Regions from separate parts of the Spartinivicinus poritis genome, predicted to be linked through region 2. Evidence: predicted binding sites of a transcription regulator. Region 2 holds the regulator's gene; the other holds the start of a gene.
The links. Region 2 encodes LexA, which represses DNA repair genes until DNA is damaged. Its sites were predicted from a motif close to TACTGTNTANNTANACAGTA; they were not measured.

Region 1 (3,218 bases), on a different contig from region 2:
AAGAAAGCTCAATTTTAGCTTTTTCTGCCGCTTCTTTTAGACGCTGCAAAGCCAGTGGATCATTATGTAAGTCAATACCAGACTCTTTTTTGAATTCATCAGCCAAGTAGTCGATCAAGCGCAAATCGAAGTCTTCACCACCCAGGAAGGTGTCTCCATTAGTTGATAACACTTCAAACTGGTGTTCGCCATCAACCTCTGCAATTTCAATTATAGAAACGTCAAAGGTACCGCCACCCAGGTCATATACTGCGATAGTTGAATCACCACGCTTTTTGTCTAAACCATATGCCAGTGCAGCAGCAGTTGGCTCATTAATAATCCGTTTTACTTCTAAACCAGCAATACGACCCGCGTCTTTAGTCGCTTGACGTTGAGAATCATTAAAGTATGCAGGAACCGTAATAACTGCCTCAGTTACGGTTTCCCCTAAGTAATCTTCTGCTGTTTTCTTCATCTTTTTCAACACTTCAGCAGAAATTTGCGGCGGTGCTTTTTTATCGCCTTTTACTTCAACCCAAGCGTCACCGTTATCAGCCTCTACAATTTTATAAGGCACCATTTTGATGTCTTTCTGGACAACATCATCTTTAAAACGACGGCCTATAAGACGCTTAATTGCAAATAAAGTGTTATCAGGGTTAGTAACCGCCTGGCGCTTTGCTGGCTGACCAACTAAGGTTTCACCTTCATCAGTAAATGCAATGATAGAAGGCGTTGTGCGTGCACCTTCAGCATTTTCAATAACTTTTGGGTCACCATCCATAATGGCAACACAAGAGTTTGTAGTTCCTAAATCAATACCAATTATTTTGCCCATTTCAGCTCTCCCCTCTCTGCCATCCAACCAGCAGAGATATGAAATATTCTAGCGTTAACTCGATTATCGCTGTTTGCAGGTTGGGTAACTTTGCCAGTGATAACCACTAAATCTTGCTTTTGAATATGTGTGCTATTTAGTTAATTTCAAGCTTTTTCATCAATTTTTGTTGCACTGGCTTTAGACACAACCACCATTGCTGGGCGAACTAAGCGGCCATTTAAGGTGTAACCTTTTTGAATAGCAGCCAACACAGTGCCAGGCTCTGCATCTTGACTCTCTTGCATAGCCATTGCCTCGTGAAACTGAGGATCAAATGGCTCACCAACTGGATCAAGTTGCTCAACATTAAATTTCTTAAGCACGTCCAAAAACATCTTTAGGGTTAGTTCAATACCCTCATGCATTGCTTTACTGGCTTCTTCCCCAGTAGGAGCTGCCGTTTCTAGTGCTCGCTCCAAACTATCAACCACTGGTAGCAACTCATTAGAAAATTTATCCAAGGCAAATTTATGTGCTTTTTCAACATCCTGTTTTGCTCTACGCTGAACATTCTGCATTTCTGCCTGTGCGCGCAAAACCTGATCTTTTGCTTCCTTAGCTTCTGCCAGCGCTGCGTCTAACTGCTGCTGCAATATTTCAAGAGAAGCTGCATCCTGGGTTTGTTCATCTAAAGAGCTTATTTCATCAGAACCGGCACCTAGCTCCTCAGCTTGCTGGGTATTAACTTGATCATTGTTAGCAACCTCTTCTTGCTCATTCGGTACTGACTTCTCTTCACTCATCCCAGGTTCTCCTCAAAAGTAATCATTCGCATGAGTTTTATGCCCTAAAGCCTCTTACTGGTGCTATATGGGGTTAAAGGTTTAGGTTTCAACCAAGCTCTGGCTTCTTTTTTTGTCATACCCTTTCTCCAAAAAAATCACCGTGCGACTTGACACAAATACCTGTATAAACGTATATACTGTATAAACAAACAGTTAGCAATTCTTTGATAAACGCCTATGTCCTTTCAAGCAAGCAAACACTTGGCTTTTTAAGTGATATAGCTTTTATTAGCTCAGAGGGCTATATACATGCTGACCCAACTTGTAATAAAAAACTTTACCATTGTCGATCAGCTAGAACTTGATATTCCCACAGGCATGACTGCAATTACTGGTGAAACAGGGGCAGGAAAATCTATCATGCTTGATGCCTTAGGGTTGGCCTTAGGGGAGCGTACCGACTCGACCATAGTTCGCAACGGCGCTGATAAAACAGAAATTCTTGCCACATTTGAGTTGAGCAACTGCTTTGAGGCACAGGCCTGGCTAAAAGCCAAACAGCTTGAGAGTGAATACGAAAACGAGTGCATTTTACGTCGAGTCGTCAGTCGTGAAGGGCGATCACGTAGCTACATCAATGGCAGCCCATCCCCCCTACAAGACTTACGAGAGCTTGGCAGTTTATTACTGGAAATTCATGGCCAGCATGCTCATCACTCCCTATTAAAAAAAGACTGTCATCGCCAGCTTCTGGATGAGTATGGCCAGCTTACGCCGCTTTATCAGCAACTGGTTACCACCTATAAAAAATGGCAACGAAAAACCCAGCAACTTGAAATTATTACACGTCAGTCTGAAGAGCAGCAGGCCAAGCAACAACTACTTGAATATCAACTTAGCGAATTGGCGACTCTTGAGTTACATGAAGGAGAAGTAGACGCCTTAGAAAAAGAGCAAAAGCTGTTAAGTAATATTGATTCTTTACAACAAAGCTGCCAACAAGTGATAGGTATTTGCAGCGAAAGCGAATCAGCCAATTTATTGCAATTACTTAATCATTCACTACAAGTGCTTTCCAGTTTAAACACTGACAATCAACAATTATTAGAAGCACAGCAACTATTAATCAATGCCCAGATTCAAGTTGAAGAAGCAGAGTCTTCTTTACAACAAGTCATTCATCAGTCACAAGCTGACCCACAACATTTACAAGAAATAGAGCATCGGCTGAGCTGTATATACGATATTGCCCGCAAGCATCGTATTCACCCCACAGAACTTGTCGCATTTCAGCAGCAGTTAGAAGATGAGTTAAACCACTTAGCTGCTTCTGATGAACTAATTGCAGAGCTGGAAACGACAACCAAAAAGTTAGCTGATGAGTATTTTCAATTAGCAGTAAAACTCTCAAAAAAAAGGCAACTAGCTGCAAATAAACTGAGCAAGGCAGTTACTTCAGAAATCAATCGTTTAGGTATGCCCCAAGGTCAGTTTGAGGTAAAAATAGACGCAATATCCAGCACCAAGCCCTTAGCCTCAGGTCTAGATAGTATTGAGTTTTTAGTAACAGCCAATCCAGGACAACCATTAAGACCCATTCAAAAAGTTGCTTCTGGAGGTGAGTTATCCAG
Region 2 (3,218 bases):
GGGGCTAACTCTGCTGAGGAAAGTGACTTGCTTGTATTACACTGATAACCGCCACCATGACCATGATCGCCTTCCCCTGCATATATGGAAAAGTCCTTTGCTTTATGCTCAGCATTATTGTGAAAATGAATGTTGCATAGGTTCATACTTTCATAGCGGGGAGCCAAGCTAAATAGTCTTTTGTTTTCACCCGCAAGTTGATCGATATCTCTTGGCGCTTGAGGGCCAAACCCTTCGCAGGCTGAGCCACTCGCGTCACTGATTACGACAGCAGGGAAGCTACTCATCACACTAACCAATAACGTTAACAGAAGTCGATGTTTAACTGAGACCATTTATATTCCTCCATAGTTTTTATAACAAAAAATCGCAACACTAGTAGTATTGGTTTAGTCATGATGCACTGCTATTAGCAGCTAACCTGTCGCTGGTTAGACTTACACTTATTACAGCTACTGTATTTATAGGCTCGATTGCTAAGGAGCACACATTAAAAAACTATGACATATTGATATGACTCAAAAATTAACCTCTGTTTTATGGGATAGCTTGATAATGAAGGCTAATCGAGGCAATAGCTGAGGCTTATCGGAAGAGAAAATACCAAAAAGAAAAGCCAATATCAGAAGATGATTAGTAAATGAAATCTAGGCAAGAGAAGGAAAATAAAAATATTGAAACTCGTTTCAATAAATTAAAAGAAAAAATTATCTCACATAATGAGGCGGTTGTCAGAATTACGTGACTACTATTGCTAGACAATACTATTTGATAGTGTAAAGCAACTGTTTTACTAACGTTGTCTGATATTAATTACATGACAGTTACCTTCTTGTGCGGCAATATCTAAAGCCGCTAAGGTTGGCTCATCTAATTCTGGTAGCCAACTGACAACAGTATGACTTTTGCCTAAAGTGAGTGCCTGCAAGGTTAAGTCTTTGATAGAGCTTTCATTGCTGGCAGTAAGAAATAAGACCTGTTTATTATTAATATAGGCATCTTGAAGCCACTTTAAGGTCATGTTGCGATATTGTTTGGAACAGACGACGGTTAACCAGCGTTGTTTTTCATGATGGCTCAACTGTGCCAACATAGGTGGAATAAATGATGTCAGTGGAATACGGGCAGAAGATAAAATAATTTCTGTAATATGCGTAAAGCCATTGTGGTCTGTCGATAAAGGGAAGTGATGGGGTTGATTTGGCGTGCTATGGTTGGGTTTTGAATCATTGTCACTGCCATTGAACTCCATGGGTATATTTCCTATTTTATTATCAAAACGAATGACTGTAAAAGAAGGGTGTCAGGTGATGAGCGACAGCAGCATTCTTTATAAAATAAATGAAGATTGTTACTGCAAGTCATACAATAATAGACTTGTCTCATCTTCTATTATGTTAGTTAAGCGACGATAACAACGTCTAAAAAGTCATTCGAAAAGAATATTGTCATGTTCGTTAGTTACAGCTGAAGTGTATCACTGACAAAAAATCCATATCTTTGGCCTAATTCACTGTATTTACCATCTTGGGGGTAGATTGTGGATCAGAGTTGATAAAAAGATGTAAAACTGCAAATTAAGTCGCTTTTTTAAGAAAAGGTAGTAGCTATTAGATAATTAATTTCCCCTTGGGTAATTTGGAGCATATATCGATGGTTACCCAGGGGACCAAGTTATTTTTTTTCAGCTTTCGTATAAAAGGTTAGTGTCTAATGACGCCAACACTAATTCCTTCGATTGTGAAATTTTCGCTATGTAAGTTCACTTCGATAGTATTGAAGCTGCTATTTTCTGGATGCAATAAAACGACTTCTCCTTTTCGTTCAAATCGCTTAACGGTTACTTCATCATCAATTCGAGCAACGACGATTTGACCATTATGTACATCAGTTGTTTTGTGAACGGCTAATAAATCGCCATCGAGAATGCCACAATCCTTCATGCTCATTCCTTTAACTGTTAAAAAGTAATCAGCACGAGGTTTAAAAAAACTAGCCGGTATCTGGCAGTAGTTGTCTATATTTTGTTCGGCTAAAATGGGGAAGCCCGCAGCCACTTGCCCGACTACAGGAATACCTTGTTGGGTTTCAGAGGGGATCCGAATACCGCGGGAGGTGCCAGCAATAATTTCGATAGCACCTTTACGGGCAAGGGCTTTGAGGTGTTCTTCGGCAGCATTGACAGAACGAAATCCTAGCTGTCGAGCAATTTCGGCTCGGGTGGGAGGAAAGCCGGTTTCTTCAATATGGTCTTTAATAAATTGAAAAATTTCAGCCTGGCGAGCAGTTAATTTAGCCATTGAGATGGCTCCTTATACCTATTTGAATACTTACTAATTTAATGAAATAACGGCTTTTTATAGCGGCTGTGGTTTTATACAGTTACTGTGATTATATCCAGTTTGGACTGACCTTCAACTGTTTTCAACTATTTCGGTCCCTTTTAAGGGGTGTTTCCTTACTTAGCAGACGTTAATTTTACTTGCAGGAAAAAGTAAAGCCTGCTTGACTTGTATACGTATTAAACGTATGTTCAAAACGTTTGAAGATTACAACAGGCGGCTAATATAAAGCGAATATTTTTTAGTTGGCTTGCTGCCTGTATCTAAATACAATTGGTCCTTAGCTTCGATGGGCACTCAGAACGGCCCAGAGAATCAAGGCTTTTTTAAGAAATGTTAATTGGCTATGGCGCAATCAGAAACTGTTGAACGAATACTAGATGCTGCAGAAGCGTTATTTGCAGAAAAGGGCTTTGCTGAAACGTCACTGCGGACGATTACCAGTAAAGCAGGTGTTAACTTAGCAGCAGTTAATTACCATTTTGGCTCTAAAAAAGCATTGATTCAGGCAGTATTTGCCCGGTTTCTAGAGCCATTTTGCAAAAAACTCACGGTTAGGCTCAACGAATTTGAAGCATCATTAGCAGAACAGAAACCGACACCTGAACAGCTACTTAATTTGCTATTTCAGCAAATACTATCTGTTGAAGCACGAGGAAAAAATGATCTTTCTGTGTTTATGCGGTTGCTGGGATTAGCGTTTAGCCAGTCTCAAGGGCATTTGCGAAAATATCTTGAACAAGTATATGGTGATGTATTCCGACGCTTTGTGAGTTTAGTGGTGCAGGCGTCACCTGATTTACCGCCGGTGGAAATTTTCTGGCGAGTGAACTTTATGGTGGGATCTGTCGCATTTACTATGTCTGGTTTAGATGC

Region 1: the regulator LexA is predicted to act here: its motif matches at 1,783-1,802, upstream of recN (DNA repair protein RecN).

Annotation. Positions count from the first base shown of each region.
Region 1 covers NZ_JAPMOU010000018.1:101,978-105,195, forward strand. Annotated here, with positions in the region: gene dnaK (molecular chaperone DnaK) at 1-820, opposite strand, end outside; gene grpE (nucleotide exchange factor GrpE) at 967-1,605, opposite strand; gene recN (DNA repair protein RecN) at 1,897-3,218, shown strand, end outside.
Region 2 covers NZ_JAPMOU010000026.1:20,405-23,622, reverse strand. Annotated here, with positions in the region: gene ORQ98_RS18280 (delta-class carbonic anhydrase) at 1-335, opposite strand, end outside; gene ORQ98_RS18275 (SulA-like leucine-rich domain-containing protein) at 794-1,252, opposite strand; gene lexA (transcriptional repressor LexA) at 1,704-2,300, opposite strand; gene ORQ98_RS18265 (TetR/AcrR family transcriptional regulator) at 2,689-3,218, shown strand, end outside.